DNA from 4 places in the Kurthia sp. Dielmo genome. Region 1 is predicted to be linked to each of the others. Evidence: riboswitches for the same ligand, from Rfam matches in the RefSeq annotation. Region 1 holds a riboswitch; each other region holds the start of a gene.

What was found. Region 1 has a riboswitch for thiamine pyrophosphate ahead of tenA (thiaminase II). Riboswitches for the same ligand answer to the same signal wherever they lie in the genome.
Region 2: it holds a riboswitch for thiamine pyrophosphate, as region 1 does, so the genes downstream of both, thiC (phosphomethylpyrimidine synthase ThiC) here and tenA (thiaminase II) in region 1, are expected to answer to the same signal.
Region 3: it holds a riboswitch for thiamine pyrophosphate, as region 1 does, so the genes downstream of both, thiT (energy-coupled thiamine transporter ThiT) here and tenA (thiaminase II) in region 1, are expected to answer to the same signal.
Region 4: it holds a riboswitch for thiamine pyrophosphate, as region 1 does, so the genes downstream of both, thiW (energy coupling factor transporter S component ThiW) here and tenA (thiaminase II) in region 1, are expected to answer to the same signal.

What each region holds. Positions count from the first base shown of each region.
Region 1 is NZ_HE578958.1:408,683-414,388, forward strand. It holds gene KTHG_RS10675 (SH3 domain-containing protein) at 1-176, shown strand, start outside; gene KTHG_RS10680 (SH3 domain-containing protein) at 196-900, shown strand; gene KTHG_RS10685 (SH3 domain-containing protein) at 913-1,419, shown strand; TPP riboswitch at 1,493-1,591, shown strand; TPP riboswitch at 1,641-1,739, shown strand; gene tenA (thiaminase II) at 1,801-2,484, shown strand; gene thiM (hydroxyethylthiazole kinase) at 2,471-3,205, shown strand; gene thiD (bifunctional hydroxymethylpyrimidine kinase/phosphomethylpyrimidine kinase) at 3,202-4,014, shown strand; gene thiE (thiamine phosphate synthase) at 4,004-4,630, shown strand; gene KTHG_RS10710 (SH3 domain-containing protein) at 4,679-4,924, shown strand; gene KTHG_RS10715 (GNAT family N-acetyltransferase) at 4,970-5,518, shown strand; gene KTHG_RS10720 (hypothetical protein) at 5,664-5,706, opposite strand, start outside.
Region 2 is NZ_HE578959.1:173,486-178,197, forward strand. It holds gene KTHG_RS12065 (hypothetical protein) at 249-803, opposite strand; partial or broken gene bluB (5,6-dimethylbenzimidazole synthase) at 1,028-1,667, opposite strand; TPP riboswitch at 1,826-1,940, shown strand; gene thiC (phosphomethylpyrimidine synthase ThiC) at 2,088-3,872, shown strand; partial or broken gene KTHG_RS12085 (transposase) at 4,290-4,712, shown strand, end outside.
Region 3 is NZ_HE578965.1:41,410-47,115, reverse strand. It holds gene KTHG_RS19475 (polyphosphate kinase 2 family protein) at 1-231, opposite strand, end outside; gene KTHG_RS19470 (tryptophan-rich sensory protein) at 391-1,125, shown strand; gene map (type I methionyl aminopeptidase) at 1,177-1,929, opposite strand; gene thiT (energy-coupled thiamine transporter ThiT) at 2,025-2,579, opposite strand; TPP riboswitch at 2,679-2,783, opposite strand; gene KTHG_RS21990 (hypothetical protein) at 2,983-3,096, shown strand; gene KTHG_RS19455 (aminopeptidase) at 3,252-4,481, opposite strand; partial or broken gene KTHG_RS19450 (DEAD/DEAH box helicase) at 4,835-5,706, opposite strand, start outside.
Region 4 is NZ_HE578957.1:264,737-270,442, reverse strand. It holds gene cydB (cytochrome d ubiquinol oxidase subunit II) at 1-733, shown strand, start outside; gene cydD (thiol reductant ABC exporter subunit CydD) at 749-2,458, shown strand; gene cydC (thiol reductant ABC exporter subunit CydC) at 2,442-4,151, shown strand; TPP riboswitch at 4,172-4,280, shown strand; gene thiW (energy coupling factor transporter S component ThiW) at 4,339-4,818, shown strand; gene KTHG_RS06220 (MFS transporter) at 4,942-5,706, shown strand, end outside.

The DNA.
Region 1 (5,706 bases):
TGAAGCTTTATCTTCGAACAGGGCCAGGCTCAACCTATACAAAGATTCGTACTTTGACAAACTATGAGGTGCTATACGCAGTAAATGTCGAGAGTAGCAGATGGTTTGCAGTGGCATATGCAGATGGCAAAATTGGATATGTTAATGCAAAATATTTAACCCCTTTCCCATATTAAATCGTGAGGAGGAGTAGTAATGGCCAGAGCCCTTTTAAAAAAATGGATGATGGCAACGGGTTTCGCATTTTCAGCTTTAGGGGTGAGTGTACTAGCGGAGCCACACTTTATGGCGCAAGCGGTACAGCAAGTAACGATAAAATATGCACAATACAATGGCTTAAAGGCATTTGAAAAGCCAGCCATTACAAGTAAAGTAGTAGGAACCTATACACTAAATAACCCTGTGCATATTTTAAAGTCGTATAATCGTGATTATTATGAGGTGCAGATTGACAGCCAAAAAGGATATGTCCAAAAAGAATATGTTAGCGCAGCACCGTATTTTGTAAAAGCTGTGAAGGTCTATACACCTGGAGATACACTAAATGTGCGAACAGGGCCAGGTGTCAGCTATAAAGTGATTGGTGCGGTAGCGCATACAAAGCCACTCTATGTAACAAGTACGAAGTCATTTGGCAACTGGCTACAGGTTTGGTATAAAGGACAGTTTGGCTTTGTGAATAAAGGATATACGGTAGCGCCGCCGTGGTATACGGTGCGTGTGCCGGCAGATGATACACTGACTGTACGAACAGGACCAGGTGTTGGCTATCGACAAATTGGTGCCTTATATAATAAAGACCGCGTACAAGTGTTAGAAAAAACAACATCGAAATGGTATCAAGTGTATCACCGCGGAGAAATTGGTTATGTATCAGCCGCCTATGTAACGAAAAATTAGGGGTGAGACATCATGACATCAAAATGGGTAAAGTGGACAATTGCAGCAGGTTTAGCAGGGTCGGCATTTGGGCTAACATATGCCGCGCAACCCTCAACTGTTCAACACGCGCAAGCAATTAGTACGATGTATTCAACAACGGATCATTTAAATATCCGTACAGGACCAAGTAAGAAATACCGCGTTGTTGGGCAATTTAATGAAAATGATGCCATTCAAGTGCTTCGAAGCTATGCGACAACATGGTATCAAATTTCATATAAAGGTACAAAACGTTATGTGCATAAAGCGTATGTCGCAAAAGAGCCAATTCATATGGGAACAGGCTTTGTGACAACGGCAAAAGGTGTGAATCTTAATATTCGTTCTGGACCAAGCACAGGGTATAAAATTATTGGTAAAATGCCATCTCGTGCAGAATTTAAAGTGATCGATTTCCGTGATGGTTTTTGGTACAAAATTTATTATAAAGGAAAAGTTGGGTATGTGAGCTCAGCTTACACATATATTTATCACTAAGCAACTTTGCGGGGTATCATGCCCCGCTTTTTTATGGCGTTTTTTGGAATGTATGCTATACTAAGGATAATTAAAATTATTGCAGGGGGACACGTATGTGTTGAGAAGGTTAAAGCCTGACCCTTAGAACCTGTCCGTTAATACGGGCGTAGGGAGCAATGTACGTAATCATTACTGTGTACATTTGCTCTCCGTCATGGAGAGTTTTTTTATTGCACTATTTTAATTTGCGGGGGGACACATTTGTGTTGAGAAGGTTAAAACCTGACCCTTAGAACCTGACAGTTAACACTGACGTAGGGAGCAATTTTTTGAAAGCGCGCTCCTAATTCGGATGCGTGCTTTTTTTTGCCTACGTCCATCCAAGAGGAGGACTTTTTAATGACATTTTGTGACGAAGTAAGACAAGAAAATGCGCTTTATTTTGAGGCAAGCTTTGAGCATCCGTTTGTGCAAGGCATTGTGGACGGTACATTACCACTGGAGAAATTTAAGTACTATATGCTACAAGATGCCTTCTATTTAAAACACTATACGAAGGTATTGGCCATTGCTGCATCGAAGGCGACAGAAGCGGACGAGACGCTCTATTATTTGCAAGCAGCGCAAAATATTCAACTTGCAGAACTTGAGATGCATCGTCTAACGTTCCATGAGTTAGGTGTAACGGACGCGGAAATTGAAGCGTTTGAACCTGCGCCGTCTGCGTATAACTATGTGAGTCATATGTACAATGCGGCCTATAACGGAGATGCGGCAGAAGCATTCGCAGCGATGTTCCCATGTCCATGGCTTTATTTAGAAATTGGCAATCGTTTTAAAGATGCGAAGCCAGGCGTCGCGCTGTATGAACAGTGGCTTGCGCTTTATAGCTCTGACGATATGAACGAGAATATTAAGCAACAATTAGCGTTAATGAATCACTATGCACAACAGCAACCGCATAAAATCTCATTATTTAAGCAGCATTTTAAAAAGAGCTGCTACTATGAGTGGAAGTTCTGGGAAATGCCATGGACGACTGAAAACTGGGAGCAGGAGGTTATGCGCTATGTCACTCGTTAATATTCGAAAAAAAGCACCGCTTGTCCATTGTATAACGAACTATGTCGTCGCGAATTTTACGGCAAATGGGTTGCTTGCGATGGGTGCTTCTCCTGTGATGGCGGATGCCGTTGAGGAGGTAGCGGATATGGTACGTGTAAGTGATGCATTATTACTTAATATTGGCACATTAAATGAGCGCACGATGGAGGCGATGGTGATTGCTGGAAAAGCAGCAAATACGCAACAAGTTCCAGTTGTACTCGACCCAGTAGGTGTTGGCGCTACGCCATTTCGCAAACAGTTTGTAAAGCAACTTTTAGCGCAAGTGAACATTGATTTATTGCGTTGTAATGCTGGAGAATTAGCGGCTCTTACAGGCGCCCAGTGGCAGGCAAAGGGTGTGGATAGTGGTGAGGGGAATATGGATGTCATTGCAGCAGCATCCAAGTTCGCAAAAGATTATCAATGTGCCGTCATTATTACTGGTGCAACTGATGTTTTAATCGAGCAAGGGAAGGTTTATCGTATTTCTGGGGGCGTTGTCGAAGCAACCTTTGTTACAGGAACTGGCTGCTTACTTAGTGCAGTATGTGCAGCAACACTTGGTGCAGAAGCTTCTCTTTTGGAAACATTACAACAGTATAAGCAGGCGGCTACCATCGTCGGACCTAAAGCAACGGGCTCATTTCAAATGGGCTTTTTAGATGCCTTACATCATATTTCGGAGGGATTAGCATGATTGCATTAACAATTGCAGGATCAGATAGCGGTGGCGGAGCAGGCATACAAGCCGACTTAAAAACATTTCAGGAGTTAGGCGTCTTTGGCACGTCGGCGATTACGGCATTGACGGCACAAAATACACTTGGTGTGCATGATATTATGGCAGCAGAGCCAGCATTTGTGGTGGCACAGTTGCATGCATTATTTGAAGATTTTGAGATAACAGCCGCGAAAACGGGCATGCTATTTTCACCCGCTATTATTGACGTGGTGGCAGCAACTATGCAACAGCAACATATCCCACTTGTCGTCGATCCCGTGATGATTGCGAAAGGCGGCGCGACATTATTAGCGCAACAGGCTGTTCAAACAATGAAGGAAGTTTTATTGCCGGTCGCGACAGTTTGTACACCAAATATTCCAGAGGCAGAGGTGCTCGCTGGTATGACGATTACTACAGCTAGTGATGTAGCACAAGCAGCACAGCGATTAATGGCGCTTGGTGCAAAAAATATTGTCATGAAGGGTGGTCATTTAAGCGGAGTGGATGCGGTAGATACAGTGTTTTTAGAAGATGGATCTGTTTTTACGATGACGACGCCACGTATTGATACGAAGGCCACGCATGGCACAGGCTGCACGTTTTCAGCAGCCATTACAGCAGGGCTAGCGAATGGACAAGAGCTAAAGGAAGCCATTATTGAAGCGAAACGCTTTATTCAAGCTGCTATTGTACATCCGCTAGGCATTGGACATGGTCATGGACCGACCAATCATTTTGCCTATAATCGCTATGACTGTGAGGTGTTCGTCGATGAAGCGTAGTGATTTAGCGGTATATTTTATTATGGGAACGGAAAATTGTGTGAAGGCACCTCTACAAACACTAGAAGAGGCACTTGCTGCGGGAATTACGATGTTTCAGCTCCGGGAAAAAGGTTCTTATGCGCTGAAGGGGGAGGCGTATATTCAATTTGCAAGGCAATGTCAGGCTTTATGTATACAGTATAATGTGCCGTTTGTCATTAATGATGATGTGGCCCTCGCTGTTTTACTAGAAGCGGATGGTCTTCATATCGGCCAGGATGATGCACAGTTACAAATTGCAAAAGCACAATTTAAAGGTTTTATCGGAGTATCGGTGCATACGGCTGATGAAATGGCTACGGCGATCGATGGGGGCTGTGCGTATGTCGGCATTGGACCTATTTATGCCACGTCTTCAAAAGCGGATGCCAAAGTACCCTGTCATACAGCATTTCCAAAAGCCATGCACGAGCAATTTCCTGAGTGTCCGATTGTTGCGATTGGCGGTATTGAAGCATCGAATGTAGCGCCTGTTTTAGCAACGGGTGTGGACGGGGTAGCCGTTATTTCAGCAATTTGTCACAGCTCAGACATACAGCAAACCGTTAAACAATTAAAAGGTGAAACTATTTAATGTCCTATTGCGTCTATTTCTTAATGACGCAAATCTAGGAGGATTTAAATGGCTAATAGGCAAACGTTATCAGACATTGTGACAGACTGTTTTAAAGAACAGCTTATGACAAACTATGTAGCGAAAAATCCTGTCTATGTTCGTAGTGGTCCAGGAACCGGCTATGAAGCATTAGGTTATTTAGAAAAGGATGAAGTCGTCGGCGTATTTTGTACGGCAGGTGCGTGGTGCAAAGTGCAATTTCACCACCAGATTGGCTATGTAAATAAATTATACTTACAAGAACTTTCTTAATTGAAGCCCTCCGCGTATACTTACAATACAAAGGGGGTTTTTCATATGCTAGAAAATGATATTGTACGTTTAGAGCCGCTGACACAGCAACATGCGGAGGCTTTAGTACATGCTGCAAATGACGAGCGAATTTGGGAAATGACGCAGCCGCGCATTCGTTCGTTGGCGGATGCTACACACTATATTAATATGGCGTTACAAGCACAAGATCAGCAGGCATTTGCTGTCTTTTCAAAGGTACATAATCAAATTGTTGGTGCCACACGTTTTTACACGATTGATGAGGATTTTGGGAGTGTGGAAATTGGCTACACATGGCTGAATCCGATTGTGTGGCGTAGCGCTATTAATACGAATATGAAGCTTTTAATGTTTTGTTATGCATTTGAGCAGTGGGGAATGAAGCGGGTACAAATTATGGCAGATGAACGGAACATGCGTTCACGCAATGCGATTGTGCGCATTGGCGCAACATTTGAGGGGATTTTACGTAAACATAAATTTGGAGCAGATGGTGCGATTCGTAATAGTGCCGTTTATAGCATTATTGACGATGAATGGGCCTCTGTGAAGCGACATATTGAAGGGTTATAATGAGAAAAAAGAGGCTTTGACATACATGTAAAAGTAACATCTCATATGAGCATAAGAAAAACCGGAACCGCGCTGTAGTGCGGTTCCGGTTTTTCATTGCGAACGCTAAAAAAGGAGCATGCGGTGTTGTATCTCAGTCACTTTTTTATTTTGAATAATGCAAAAATTTATGATGTGTTCGGATGAAA
Region 2 (4,712 bases), on a different contig from region 1:
ATCGAACAACACATAATAAACAGCAGTCTTCACACCGCGAATTTTGAATCCAGCACCGACTAAAGCGTCTTGCAGGTGTTTCGCTTTGTCACTCGTGATTGCATTTTTTAATAATTGGCTGCAAATAACTTTGTATCATGCTCGCGGCAACGGTCCACTGAAAGTATAATTTTCTATGCTCCGTGGCTGAAATGGGAACCGCAAAAACCCGTAGTATAAAACTACGGGAGAAGGTGAACTATTGTTTTTTAAAAGTCTATACTTATAATACTTTTATATTTTTGAGCAGAAAACGTGATGTTGGTTTTCTTGATTTTCCAAGTTGCGTAGCGTTCAATGAAATTAATCTCTTCATCATTGTAAGTCATTTGCTTACCTTTTTTTCCTAAATCAGTATTCATTTTTTTATACATTGTTGTATAACGCTTTTTCGGATTATCTTTTTTTTCATCCATAACATTAAAATAATAATTTATATTAGTTAAAGTTCTTTTCTTATTGTTGTTAAAGTAAAAGTGAATCACAGTCTTAGATTGATTATAGAATTTCCCTGGGATGTAGTAAGCTACACTATTGTAACCAGTATCCTGGGTATCTTTCCATCCCTTTTTCTTTGCCATTTTTTCAATTTGTGCTCGTGTTTCTCCACCTTTTAATCCCCATAGCAACGTTTTTTTAGCCGCTGCAGCTGTTTCAACTTTAGTACTTTCTTTTGCGTTTGCATCATTCGCTACTGTTGTTGCTCCGATTGTCGAAAATACTAAACTAGATGCAATTAGTGCACTTGTCCACTTTTTCATCATAAAAACCTACTCTCTATAAGTGATTTTAAACCTTATTAACTATAATATGGTAATTTTGTTATGTAAAGAGAAATAAAACTAAAACTAGTAATAGGGGTAGCGTCAGGAAAATGCGGATTTACAACGATAAGCAAATTACAACATAAAAAAACGGTTCCTAAACGTTGTGCGGAATCGTTTTTTTATTTCGTTTGTTAAACTAAAGAGCACTTTAATAAGATTTTTTAATTTTCCCCCCATTTATTTTGGAAAATAAGGTTGTCTAAAGAACGCCTTTTTTCCCAATCAGCTAATTCTAGAATGGGTTTTTCTGGATAATCATCCGTGTAACCAATAGAAATAAGAGCAATAGGCTCAATATGTGGTGGTATTTCTAAAATGTCTCTAATATCATTCTTTTTATAAAAACTTACCCAGCCCATTGCAAGCCCTTCAGCACTAGCTACTAACCACATATTTTGAATGGCACAAGCAGTTGATAAAGCATCCGTTTCAGGAATTGAATTTCGTCCTAATATGCGAACCTCCTCTTGTTGGATCACAAGTTACACATATAGTTAAAGGAGATTCTTTTAGACCTTCAACTTTTAAACTAAGGAATTTCGTTTCTTTTTCTCCTTCATAATGAATAGCCAATGCTCTTCTTTCCTTATCCGCTGCCCATGCTAACTTTTCTTTAATTTCATTTGAAGAAACTAAAATAAAATTCCATGGTTGCATAAACCCTACTGAGGGTGCATGATGAGCAGCATTTAGTATTTTATGTATTGTATTTTCTGGGATAGGAGTTGACAAAAAACTTCGGATGTCTCTTCTATGATAAATAACTTTATATATTGCTTCTTTTTCTTCCTTAGTAAACATATTTTCCCTCTCTCGTTAAAAATTAAAATGTTATTGTTTATTCATATATTAACAATAAAACCTGTTGCTGTCCGTCTTTTAATTAAATGGTTTTTTATATTTTTTTATTGCTCCTTTTATTTTACTTAAAACTCATGTATACTAAAACCAAATTGAATAGAAATAACTAGGGGAGTCCAATAAGTTGGGCTGAGAGAGAAACACGTTAAAGTTTCTTGACCCTTTGGACCTGATCTAGATCATACTAGCGTGGGGAAGTTAGAAAAAATAATCATGTAATCATGTATTGAATAAACTTCTACATACAAAGCCGGTCCATCCTTTTTGGATTCGGCTTTTTTATTTAATTCATTTCTTTAATTCCTCTTTTATTGTTCTAGATCTCGTCCTTTAATTTTAAAAAGGGGAGAGATTTACTCTATGTCAACAACTTCATTAAACGAAAAAAGCATTTCCATCATGTCTAGTTTTTCAGGTAGTAAAAAAGTTTATGTTGAAGGCTCAAGACCCGATATCAAGGTACCAATGCGTGAAATTGAACTAAGTCCTACAACGGGCGCCTTTGGTGAAGAAGAAAATCCACCAGTTCGTGTCTATGATACAAGCGGACCTTATACGGATACTAATTATTCAGTTGATATTACAAAAGGTCTTCCTCCTCTTCGAAGCACATGGATTCATGAACGAGGAGATGTTGAGGAACATGAAGGAAGAGAAGTTAAGGCTGAAGACAATGGATATAAGGATGAGAATGACCCTCGTGCTAATCATAATATGTTCCCGGGTTTAAAGCGTAAACCCTTACGTGCAAAAAAAGGTGGAAATGTCACACAGCTTCATTATGCAAGGAAGGGCATCATCACTCCTGAGATGGAATTTATCGCATTAAGGGAAAATATGAAACCTGAATTTGTGCGTGAAGAAGTTGCAAGAGGTCGAGCAATTATCCCTTCTAATATCAATCATCCAGAGGCAGAGCCTATGATCATAGGACGTAATTTCCATGTTAAAATCAACGCAAATATTGGGAATTCTGCTGTTTCATCCTCCATCGAAGAAGAGGTCGAAAAAATGACATGGGCCACACGTTGGGGTGCTGATAATATTATGGACCTATCAACAGGTAAAAACATTCATACAACAAGGGAATGGATAATTCGCAATTCTGCTGTTCCTGTAGGAACCGTTCCTATCTACCAAGCACTTGAAAAAGTAAATGGTGTTGCCGAAGAACTCACATGGGAGGTTTACCGTGATACTTTGATTGAGCAAGCCGAGCAAGGCGTGGATTACTTCACCATTCATGCTGGTGTTCTTTTGCGATATGTTCCGTTAACAGCAAAACGTTTAACAGGTATTGTATCCCGGGGTGGATCTATTATGGCACAATGGTGTCTTCACCACCACAAAGAAAGCTTTTTATATACTCATTTTGAAGAAATCTGTGAGATTATGAAAACTTATGATGTTTCATTCTCTTTAGGAGATGGTCTACGTCCTGGTTCAATTGCTGATGCTAATGATGAAGCACAATTTGCAGAATTAGAAACTCTTGGAGAACTAACAAAAATTGCTTGGGAGCATGATGTACAGGTAATGGTTGAAGGTCCAGGTCACGTACCTATGCACCTTATTAAAGAAAACATGGACAAACAACTTGAGGTTTGTAAGGAAGCGCCTTTCTATACTCTAGGGCCACTTACAACTGACATAGCTCCTGGGTATGATCATATTACATCTGCGATTGGTGCAGCCATGATTGGTTGGTATGGTACGGCTATGCTATGTTATGTTACACCAAAAGAACATTTAGGTTTACCAAACCGAGATGATGTTCGTGAAGGTGTTATAACTTATAAAATAGCTGCACATGCTGCTGATTTAGCCAAAGGGCATCCAGGCGCACACAAAAGAGATGATGCCTTATCAAAAGCTCGTTTCGAATTCCGTTGGAGAGATCAGTTTAATTTATCATTGGATCCTGAACGCGCTTTAGAATATCATGATGAGACGTTACCTGCAGAAGGTGCAAAAACAGCACATTTCTGCTCAATGTGTGGACCGAAATTTTGTAGCATGAGGATCTCTCAAGATATTCGTAATTACGCGAAAGAAAACAAGCTTGATACAAAAGAAGCAATAGAAAAAGGAATGAAGGAAAAAGCTGAAGAGTTTAAGGAATCTGGTGGTAAATTATATCAATAATTCTTGTAGTTAGGAGGTTTACGTTGAAGTTCCAAATAATTGAAGAGGAGATCAATCAATTAAAAACTCACCTTGCTTTTTTGGAAAAACGCTTAAAAGAGATTTAACAAAATTGTGATCATCATTTTAAAGGAAATCAATATTATGAAACATGTATCAAGTGTAATAAAGTAAATGTTTTATACTATTAGCAGTGGAAAGCTAAAAAATGCTAAAAGAAACCTTGCCCTAATACCTATCTCTTTAAAAGGGGCAAGGTTTCTTTATCTTCAATTACTTAAATAAAAGAACATTTCTATAGATATTTTTTTGAGAGCGTAAAATATTTTGTGTAAATGAAAAAAACCATAAAAAAAGAAGAGCCAATTCTTGGTAGAATAAAGTTACTACAACCAATTCTAAAAAGAGGGTCTTCCTATGGATAAGTTTACGACAGAAATCATTCAAACGCTAGCGCAAAATGGCAATATCAGCGAAGTTTTTCGCAGTCATCTTGAAAAAGCGGTCAATACGCTGTTAGCGCAGGCGTTAACGGCGTTTTTGTACTATGAAAAATACGACCGTATCATCGGCTTTAACTCGGGTAACTCACGAAATGGTGTGTACGAGCGCACGCTGCACACGGAGTATGGCGACTTAAAGCTGGCAATCCCACGTGATCGCAATGGCGATTTTCGTCAACAGACGATTGCGCCCTATAAACGCTCGAACGATACGCTTGAAAATACGGTCATTCACTTGTTTCAAAAAGGCATTACGATGACGGAGATTGCCCACCTCATTGAACGAATGTACGGGCATCACTACTCACCGCAAACGGTTTCGAATATGACACAGGCG
Region 3 (5,706 bases), on a different contig from region 1:
TACGATATAACCACGTGGGTCAAGACGCTCTGTTAGTCGTTTGATGGCGCCACCTTTACCAGCTGCATCCATTCCTTCAAAGCCTAAAATTAAGCCAATATCATGCTTAAATAAAAACTGTTGAATGTTCAACATTTCATATTGTAGCTTCTTTAATTCCTTTTTATACGAAATTTGGTCACTCAACTTTTTCGATAAATCTAGCTTGTCAATTTTTTGTACCAACTTCATCGCTCCTTTTAGTAAAAGATTACATATATTTTACAGCTATGTAGTGCTAAAGCGCAATATATGCGTATGTTCGAAGAATGTTCACAGAAATGAAAATTGTTGCACGCGATTCATGAGGTATACTAATACGTATATCTTTATTTTTAGGAGGGGTTATCATTGGGCAGATTTTTAATTGTTCTGTTGGCGTTCATCGCTTTATTTATCGCCAGCTTATCTGCTTATGCACTACCACTCAACAATCATACGGCACTTGAACTGGCCTACAGTTATAAAATATTAATGTTTCCAGCTCTATACGTTTATTGGCTATTCCCAGGCGCTTTGTTATTGCTCGCTTATTGGGTTTTTGCGCAATGGCAAAAGCGCCATACAGCTTCTGCACTAACACTCACGCAAGCCATTTTATTTGCGATAAGCTCGATTGTATTTATCGTTTGGATTAATTTATGGCACTATGAGCAATTTATTCTTGCACTTGCGGCACTAGCTGTGATCTCTATCTGCTTATTCATACTGTATTTAACCTACCCGTTAACAGAGAATAAAATGAATGGACGCCTGCCAATTTCAATTGCATTTGCTGCTATAGCATTCCTCACTTTTTTAACTATCGGCTTCCTGTTTATTTCGAATAACCTCATTGATTTTGGCCTTAGTCGTCAGCTATGGGCTGTTGTATTGTTAACGTGTGCAGCCGCACTTGCACTCGCAATCCGCTTCCATCTTTATGACGCCGCCTTTCCCGCTGTATTCATTTGGTTTTTAATTGGCGTAGCCATTGCTAATAATTTCAATGAATTGCTTGTCACAACAGCTGCATTATTTTTAAGCGGCGTCTTGATTGTTGGGATCATTTTCATACGCAAACGTTTGCCATCTAACGCAAATTAAAAAAGACTGTAACAGAAGAAACGCTTCCGCTACAGTCTTTTTTTATTGAAATTAATCGATTTTTGTTGTTAATACAGGACCATTTTTCGTTACGATAACTGTATGTTCTAATTGTGCAACAAATGATTTATCTGGTGTTAAGAATGCCCAGCCATCTGTGCCCTCTACGATGTTTTCAGCAGCTTGAGAGATGAATGGTTCTACAGCGAAAACCATGCCTTCTTTCATCATTGTTGCATCCCATGCATCATAGTAGTTTAAAACGTATTGAGGTTCTTCATGTAATGAATGACCTACACCATGGCCTGTTAAGTTCATGATTACTTTTAAACCTTTATCATGTGCTTCACGTTCTACAGCTTTACCGATTTGGTTCAAGCGCGCACCTGGTTTAATTTTTCCCATTGCGCGGTCAAATGAGCTTTGAGCCACATCGCAAAGGATTTGAAGTTCTGGTTTTTCAACATCGCCTACAACAAATGATACACCTGTATCTGCATAGAAACCGTCTACATGGCCTGATACATCAATGTTAATCATATCGCCTTCTTGTAGTTTACGGTTGTCCGGAATACCATGGGCAACACATTCATTTACACTAATACATGTATAACCTGGGAAGTCATATTCTGCTTTAGGGCCTGATACAGCACCTTTTTCTTCGAATAATTTACCAGCTAATTCATCTAATTCTTTTGTTGTCACACCAGGTTTTGTCGCATTTTTAAGGGCGTCACGAATTTCAGCCATTGCACGGCCTGCTTTCATTAACGCATCAAATTCTTCTTGCGTTTTCACAATCATCGTTCAAGATCTCCTTTATATTGAATCTTCTTCTACTATATCACACTTTTTTCATGACGAAAAAGGAACTGAATTAATTCAGTTCCTTCGTTTCTTTATCGTTTTTTAGGCTCCAATAGTTTCGGTGCCTTTGTCATGAGTAGACTAACAATCGCTGCTGTTAAAATAATGGCTGGCACCATGTACGAACCATTATAGACAATCGTATAAATTAGTGGATTTTGGTCACCCGCATATTCAGAGAAGAATACATAGCCAGCTATTGCATGAGCTACATAGCGAATTAAACCGCCGATAATCGTCCCAATTGTAATGTACAAAGCTTTCTCACTCGCTGTTTGTGCACGTATAACAAGTGGACGTAAAAGCCCTGCAAGTCCTACTACAGTAAACGCAAAGAAGTAATCAATAAAGCCTTGTAGCGGTGTTAAAATAAAGCCGCCAAACATCGCATTCATCGTACCGATTAATAAGCCCGTCACAAGCCCTGCCACTGTGCCCCAGCGAAACGCCATAATGACGATTGGCACCATCACAAGACTAATCGAGCCGCCCTGTGGCCATAAGCTAAATGTCAGCTTATCTAAAATAAGACCGATGGCCGCAAAAATGGCGATTTCGACCATCATTAATAAATTTTTACTGTTCAATCCCTTCAACCTCCAATGTTGATGTACAAATCAAACCAGTGGGATTAGATAGATATGAAAAAAGCGATGCCAGGGAAAGATCCCTGACATCGCATAGCGTCAGCTGTCTATCCACATTCCTTCGCAAGCATTAACTTACAGGTTCTAAGGGTTAGAAGTCGCACTTCACTCTCAGCTATTTTAATAGCTCCCCTTGTGGTTGTTACATCTCGTTTATTGAACAATCCTATTGTACGGAAAAATGCTCAAGCTTTCAACCTTTTTGAAACTTTTCACACGCGCTTCCGTAAATAAGATGAACCGTTTATTCACAATATTGTACAAGCAATTAAAGCACTGTACGTTTAAAGAAATTCAACAACGGTAATACTATACTAACTACTAAAAAGTGAGGTTATGCATAATGAACTTAAAAAAAGTAATTAGCACAGCTGTTAAATTAGCACCTGTCGTTTATCCAATCGTGAAAAAAGTATTAAATAATAAAAAAGCGTCACAATCTACAAATCGCCGTTAAGGACATTTAAAAAGAGACTGGGATAAAACACGTCATGTTTCTTTTTTAGCGTTCACAACGAAAAACCGGAACTGCGCCATAGCGCGGTTCCGGTTTTTCTTATGCTCATAGGAGCGGTTATTTTTAGATGTATGTCAAAGTCTATTTTCTTTTTATTAAAATGCCCAAGCACCTTTACGGAATACAGCTTCTACTGTCCCGTCTGCATGGATGCCATCGATGTCCATTTCCGCACTACCGACCATAAAGTCTTCATGTGTAATTGAAACATTGATGCCTGCTTTATCCATTTCCTCTTCAGATAGCTCGCTACCGCCCTCATAACAAGTTGGATATGCTGCACCAATTGCGATATGATTGGATGCATTTTCATCAAATAATGTGTTGTAATAAAGTAAGCCAGATGCTGAAATTGGTGATTCATGTGGTACAAGTGCGATTTCACCAATGTATTTAGAGCCTTCATCCGCTTTAATCAACTCATTTAATAATTCCTCACCTTGCTGTGCCTCTGCTTTCACAATCACGCCATTTTCAAAAGTTAATTTGAAGTTGTCGATAATATTCCCTTGATAGACAAGTGGTTTTGTTGATGACACATAGCCGTTTACATCGTATTTAGATGGCAATGTAAAGACTTCCTCTGTTGGCATATTTGCCACGAATTCAGTGCCTTGTGGTGTTTTACTAGAGCCAGTTGCCCAAATGTGTTTGTCTGGTAAGCCAACAATTAAATCCGTACCTGGCGCTGTGTAATGTAATTTAGCAAAATGCTTTTCATTCATTAAATCACCGCGCACATGTAAGTTTTTCAAGTGAGCTTGCCAGTTTTCAACGGCGCTACCTTCACCGATACGTACCGTTTTGAAGATTGCTTCCCACATTGCAGGAACTTGTTCTTCTTCAGGTAATTCAGGGAATACTTTCGCTGCCCATTTTTTCGACGGAATCGCAATGATTGACCATGCGATTTTATCATTCATTACAGCATCACGATAGTTTTCTAATGCTTTACCTGACGCTTTTTGGTTTGCTGAAATTTTTTCAACAGGGATGCCAGCCATTAAGTCTGGATCTGCTGCATCAATCCAAAGAAGTGCGCCACCACGTTCAATCAACTCATCACGTTGCTCTGTAATCCAACGAGGGAATTTTTCAAACTCTTCTACTGATGCATTTTCAAATAATTGTCGTGCGACTACATCATCTGAGTAGTTCACGGTTACGCGTGCTGCGCCAGCTTTATATGCTTCTTTCACAACTAAACGAGTAAACTCGATTGTATCCACGGTTGTGTTAATTAAAAGCGTTTGACCTTGCTGAATGTTTGTCCCTACTTTTACAGCAAGCTCAGCAAATTGAGCTAATTTTTCTTCGAATGTCATCATTAATCGACCCCTTAGCGTTTTTTATATGGACGTTTGCTGCCATCATTCTTTTTGTATGAGCCGCTACGAGTACCTTCGTTATCATACTTTTTGAATGAGCGATTTTCTTCGCCGTTCTTTTTATATGAGCGTTTACCTTCATCATTTTTTTTATATGAATTTTCATCATACTTTTTGAATGGGCGTTTGCCTTCGTCCTTACGAGTAGTGTCACCGTCATAACGTTTTTTGTACGGTTTATCGTCATATTTACGTTCTGAACGGTTATCATACTGCTTATTATAGTCTTTCTTTTTAGAATTGTCAGAGTTTCTGCCTTTTTTCGCAGGACCAGCTGAATAAAAACCTTTCCCTTTTACGAGACCGCCTTTATCCCAAATCTTTTCAGTCGGTTTTTCATCTAATGAACGGGTGATTTGTTTATATTGTTTTTCAGAAGGACCTACTAATAATGTTAGCACTTCACCGCTTTTTCCTGCACGACCTGTACGACCTGAACGGTGTGTGTATTGCTCTTGTGAAACCGGTACATCCACATGAATAACATGCGTTAAGCCTTCTACATCTAATCCACGCGCTGCAACATCTGTCGCGATTAGCACGCGTGCCTCCCCTTTACGGAATGCATCAAGTGCTCTTTTGCGCTCTTCTTTTTTCATATCTGCATGAAGTGTCACGATTGGTGCTTGGCGGTAATGTAACTTCGTTTCTTTCATTAATAATTGATCTAAATTATTAACAAAAGCTATCGCACGTAGGCCTTCTTGGTTTGATAGACGGCGCAGCATATCTGTTTTTTCACGTTCTTGCATTTTAATAAATGAATGCGTCACAATACCTTGGTCTGGCATGTCTTCTAAGCTTACTTTGAAGCGTTTTGGCGTTTTCATTAATTGCTCTGCTACTAATTTAATTTCATCGGTAATTGTTGCAGAGACAACAACTACTTGACGGTCATGATTGGCCCCATCAATAAACTGTTTTACGATAACACGTGATTCACGGCCTAATAATTGGTCCCCTTCATCAAGAACGATGTGATGTAGTTCGTGTAATTTTAATTTTTTCGCACGCACTAATTCATTTAAGCGACCTGGTGTCCCAATCGCAATCGTCGGTTTTTTCTTTAATTTTTCAATTTGACGTTGTGTATTTGCGCCACCAATCAATGGGACAACAGTAATATCTGTGCCGGCAATCCATTGACGTGCTACTTCGGTAA
Region 4 (5,706 bases), on a different contig from region 1:
CGTATTAATCGCACGTGGTGTCGCGATTGAATATAGTCACCACACACATACAGATAAATATATTAACTATTGGCACTGGCTTATTTTTGGTAGTAGTGCACTCGCACCGTTTTTACTAGGGATGTTATTTACGAGTCTTGTGCAAGGAATGCCAATCGATAAAGATATGCATTTATTCGGCACATTTACAGATTACGTGAACGTTTATTCTGTCGTTGGTGGTGTAGCGGTTATGCTCTTATCGCTCGTTCACGGATTAACGTTTATCGGCATTCGTACAGAAGGCGTTGTACGTGAGCGCGCACGCCAAATGTTAAGCAAGCTCTTTATCGTGTTATTAGCAGGCGAGGTTGTCTTCGCTGTCTTAACGTACACGAGCACGGACTTCTTTACAGTACGACCGGTTGCTACACCAGTATTTTTAGCGATTACAGTAGCATGTACATTACTTGCCTGGGCATTTGCGACAAAGAAAAAGGAAAGCATTGCTTTTACGATGACGGGTCTTGCTTTTGCCTCGGTTGTCATCATGTTATTCGTTGGGTTGTTCCCACGCGTCATGATTAGCTCGATTGACCCCGCATTTAATTTAACGATTGATAATGCGTCATCAGGCGATTACACCTTATCTGTTATGACAAAAATTTCAGTCGTCTTATTACCATTCGTTTTAGGGTATCAAATTTGGAGTTACTATATTTTCCGTAAACGGATTCACCCAACAAAGAAATAGGAGATGGAGAACATGATCGATCGAGCGCTATTTACATTACCACGCATTAAAGGGGTATTTGTATGCTTAGGGGTACTAGCCCTGTTGCAGGGCACGATGACCATCCTACAAGCCATTTATTTAGCGACAGCGATTACGCATGTTTTCCACAACGAGCCGCTGTCTGAACAGTGGCTTCTTTTATTGTTATTTGCGGCGTGTTTTATTGGCAAACAAGTCATTGTTGCCTTACGTGAACGCTTTATTACGGCCTATGCGAAAAAAATCGGTCACCATTTACGCGACGATTTATTGCATCATATTTTTGATGTAGGATCGCAGCGTACTGCAACCGGACAAACGGTGACATTAGCCGTTGAAGGGATTCGCAATGTTGAAACGTATATTAAGCTCTTTTTACCGAAGCTGATGAATATGCTGATAATCCCGACCATGATTGTCGTGTTCGTTTGGACAGAAAATGTGCGCTCTGCGATTATATTGGTTGTCGTCGTACCGATCCTCATTTTCTTCTTGGCGCTTGTAGGTCTTGCAGCAAAGGCAAAAGCTGATCGCCAGTATGAGTCCTACGAACAGTTATCAAACCACTTCGTAGATTCCTTACGCGGCATTATGACATTACGTGTATTAGGACTTAGTAAACGTTATGACCGTAATATTGAACGGGTTAGTGAACAATACCGCAAAGCAACTATGAGCACATTACGTTTGGCCTTTTTATCAACATTTGCCCTCGAGTTTTTTACGAGTTTATCCGTTGCCATTGTTGCATTGTTTTTAGGGCTTGGTTTAATTAATGGCACAATCGTGTTATTACCGGCATTAACTGTTCTCATTGTGGCACCGGACTATTTTTCACCAATTCGCGAGTTTGGTAGTGATTATCATGCAACACTTGATGGGAAAAATGCTTTTAAGACAATTCAACAAGCACTAGAGGAGCACCGACAATCGCTTGACCATACGCCGGTAGCACAGTGGGATGAGAAAAGCCAATTAATGCCCGATGGCGTGCGTGTTAAAGATCGTGTAATACCAAAAGCGTGGCATGTAACGGCACAAGGCTATGAGAAAATTGGCATTATTGGTGCCTCAGGTGCCGGGAAATCAACGTTATTATCATTACTTGGAGGGTTTTTAAATACGACAGGCGGCCGTATTACGGTTAATGGTCAAGTATTACCATCGTTATACAATGCAGATTGGCAACGCCAATTGTATTATATTCCACAACACCCTTATATTTTTCACGATACATTACGCAATAACATTGCCTTTTATACACCACATGCGAGTGAGGAGGCGATTATAGCGGCTTGTGATCGTGCGGGATTACGTGAAGTAATTGAGGCATTGCCCCATGGTTTAGATGAATGGATTGGGGAATCTGGAAGAATATTGAGTGGAGGACAAGAACAACGAATTGCGCTAGCACGTGCTTTTCTGGAAGACCGCCGCATATTATTATTCGATGAACCGACCGCGCATCTAGATATCGAAACGGAAGCGGAATTAAAGGAGCGCATATTACCGTTATTTGACGAGCGTCTTGTCTTTTTTGCAACGCATCGCTTGCATTGGATGCACAATATGGACCGGATTATTGTCATTGATGATGGTGAAATTGTCGAAGTTGGCACCCATGAACAACTTATGAAACAACAAGGTCACTATGCTGCACTTATTGCCGCACAAGGAGGAAAATGTCATGAACGATTGGATTAAGCCTTATGTAAAAGCGCATAAAGGCCTGCTTATATTGACGATTCTTTTCGGCGTGGGTGCACTCATTGCTGCATGTGCACTCTTGTTTACATCGGGATATTTAATTTCAAAGTCGTCATTACGACCTGAAAATATCTTGCTTGTCTACGTGCCAATTGTCTTAGTACGTGCATTTGGGATTTCACGTCCCGTACTTAATTATTTACAACAGCTTGCAAGCCATTCCTTTGTATTAGCCGTGTTATCAAAAATGCGCGTGCGATTATTTCAACGATTAGAGACGCAGGCGCTCGTTTTAAAAGAACGTTACGCAATCGGCGATTTATTAGGGTTACTGGCCGATGACTTAGAGCATTTGCAAAACTTTTATTTAAAAACAATTTTCCCAGCGCTATTTGCACTTATATTGTATGGCATCGCGATTATCGCATTGGGTGTATTTAGCATTCCATATGCTTTGTTGTTAGCTTTGCTATTTGGCATCCTTGTATTTGTATTGCCATATGTAGCATTAAAACGCAATCGACAACATATGCTTGATATGAAAATAGTGCGGGCGGAACTTTATAATGACTTAACAGATGCTGTAATGGGTGCAACAGACTGGAAATTAAGTGGTCGTGCAGATCAAATGATTGCCGGGAAACAACAAATTGCTGCGCGTTATGACCGACTAGAAGCAAAAATTGAAGCATCGAGTCGTCGACGTTCGATTGTTTTTCAAGTAGTCGCTGCTGCGTCAGTGATTCTATTAGTTATGTTTGGAAGCGACATGGCGCAAACTGCTGTTTTTCATCCAATGTGGATTGCGGCCTTTGTACTTGTTGCGTTACCGCTACTTGAAGCGTTTATGCCAATTAGCGATGCAATTAGCCATTTCCCAAGTTATGACACGTCATTTGCACGTCTTATGGAAGTCGAGGGACGAAGCGAAGACGCACAGCCATGCACTACATTACCTACTGGGCCTTATACTGTTGATATATCAAATGTCGCTTTTCAATATGATAATAGGACCGTACTCCGGGATGTATCAATGACATGGCACCCACGTCAAAAAGTCGCGATTTTAGGGAAAACAGGTACCGGTAAAAGTACGCTTGGTAAGTTATTACTGGGGGCGTATAAGCCGACTGCTGGTACGGTAACGATTAACGGCGTGCATATGCATACGCTACGTCATGACACATCACAGCTTATCGCGGTCTTAGAACAAAAGCCGTATTTATTTGATACGACGATTATGAATAATATTCGACTTGGAAATGTTTCGGCAAGTGATGCGGAGGTTATTGAGGCGGCGAAAAAAGTTCAGTTGCATGAGATGATTGAGACATTACCACATGGCTATGACACGCGTGTCGAAGAACTTGGCACACGCTTTTCTGGTGGGGAACGTCAGCGTATCGCGCTTGCTCGTATTTTATTACAGCAAACGCCCATTGTATTATTAGATGAGCCAACTGTTGGTTTAGACCCCGTAACTGAGCAGGAATTGATTCATACGATATTTGAGGTTCTTAGCAATAAAACAGTCGTATGGATTACGCATCATTTAGCAGCAATGGCTCATATGGATACCATTTATATGCTTGAAAATGGTCGAGTACGTGTAAAAGGTTCACATGAACAGTTGTTAGCAGATGACGCAAGATACCGAAAATTATACGACTTAGACTATCCATTTGACTAATTTTATGATACAGTAGCGGGGACGATTGCTAGGAGTGTCAGTGTGACTGACTGAGAGAGCGCTACAGCCGCTTAATCCTTGAAACCTGATCTAGTTCATACTAGCGGAGGGAAGCAACTTACAAAGATAATAAGGGCCTGGCTCTTTTTCTTTTGGCAATCGCATCAGAAAGAGAGGGGCTTTTTATATGAAAAAAATGACGTTATTAGCGATGTATATCGCGATTTGTGTTATCGGCTCAAGTGTTGTGAGTATCCCGATTGGTGTGGCAAAAGTGGCGCCCATTCAGCATATGATGACCATTATTTGCACGGTAACACTAGGGCCGATTCCGGCAATTATACAGGCTATATTGGCATCACTTATTCGACTGATGATGGGGACGGGGACTTTATTAGCCATTCCAGGAAGCGTTATAGGGGCAGTGCTTGCAGGTATGCTCTATAGGATAACGAAAAGACGCATAGCCGCAATCAGTGGGGAAATAATTGGCACGGGCATCATCGCATCCCTTGTTGCGGTACCTTATAGTATGTTCTTTATGCATGCACCCGCGGTATCTGCGTTATTTTTCATGCCGTCCTTTTTATTGTCGACGGTGACAGGCGCCATGCTAGCGCTCGCGATACTAAAAGCTGTCCCAACACGCTATTTAGCGATTCAGTAGTGTAAAAGCCGACGTATGAACGACGTCGGCTTTTTTTATTGCCAAATACAGGCACAATAGAAGCCAATAGCGATAAGGATGCGGTATACTTTTTAGTAATGACTAATGGAAGAAGGGAATACTGTGCACTCAAAAGCTGTGCGATTTTTACGAACGATGGGCATTTTAGACGGCCTATCGCTATTAATTTTATTAGGTGTCGCGATGCCACTAAAATATGTGTGGGATTTGCCACTAGCGGTAACGATTATGGGCAGTTTGCATGGCGCCATTTTTATGTTGTATCTCGCGTCGATTGCGTGGGCGCAGTTACGTATGCAATGGCCCATTGTTTATTCCATTGTAGCGGTCCTTGTCGCCTTTATCCCATTTGGGAACTTTTTATTCGATCGATACATAAAGCGGGCTGAAGCACGTTATCGACCGCAACCATTTAAACAAATTTGGTTATTGTATGGTGCGATTTTCTTTACGTTTCTCGATTTATTCGCACAGCTTCCCGTCATGAGTACCTTTGCACTATCATTAGGCGCTTCGACGATGATAGCCGGACTTGTCGTTGGGATGTATTCTTTTACGAATATGTTTGGGAATATGGCGTCGGGTATTTTAACTGATCGTGTGGGAGCGAAGCGTATTGCAATAATTGGACTGATGCTTACGGTGCTATCATTATGTGCATATATGGTTATTGATTCACCGACCACCTTGCTCGTACTACGTGCCTGTCATGGCTTTGTGGCAGGGCTTATTACACCGGCCGCCTTTACGCTTGTCGCCAATCAAACAGCCCAGCAAACACAGGGCAGTCAGTCGGCATTAACCGGCGCCTTTGTCGGCATCGCGGCGATTTTAGGTCCTGCTTATAGCGGCATTGTGGCAACGCGT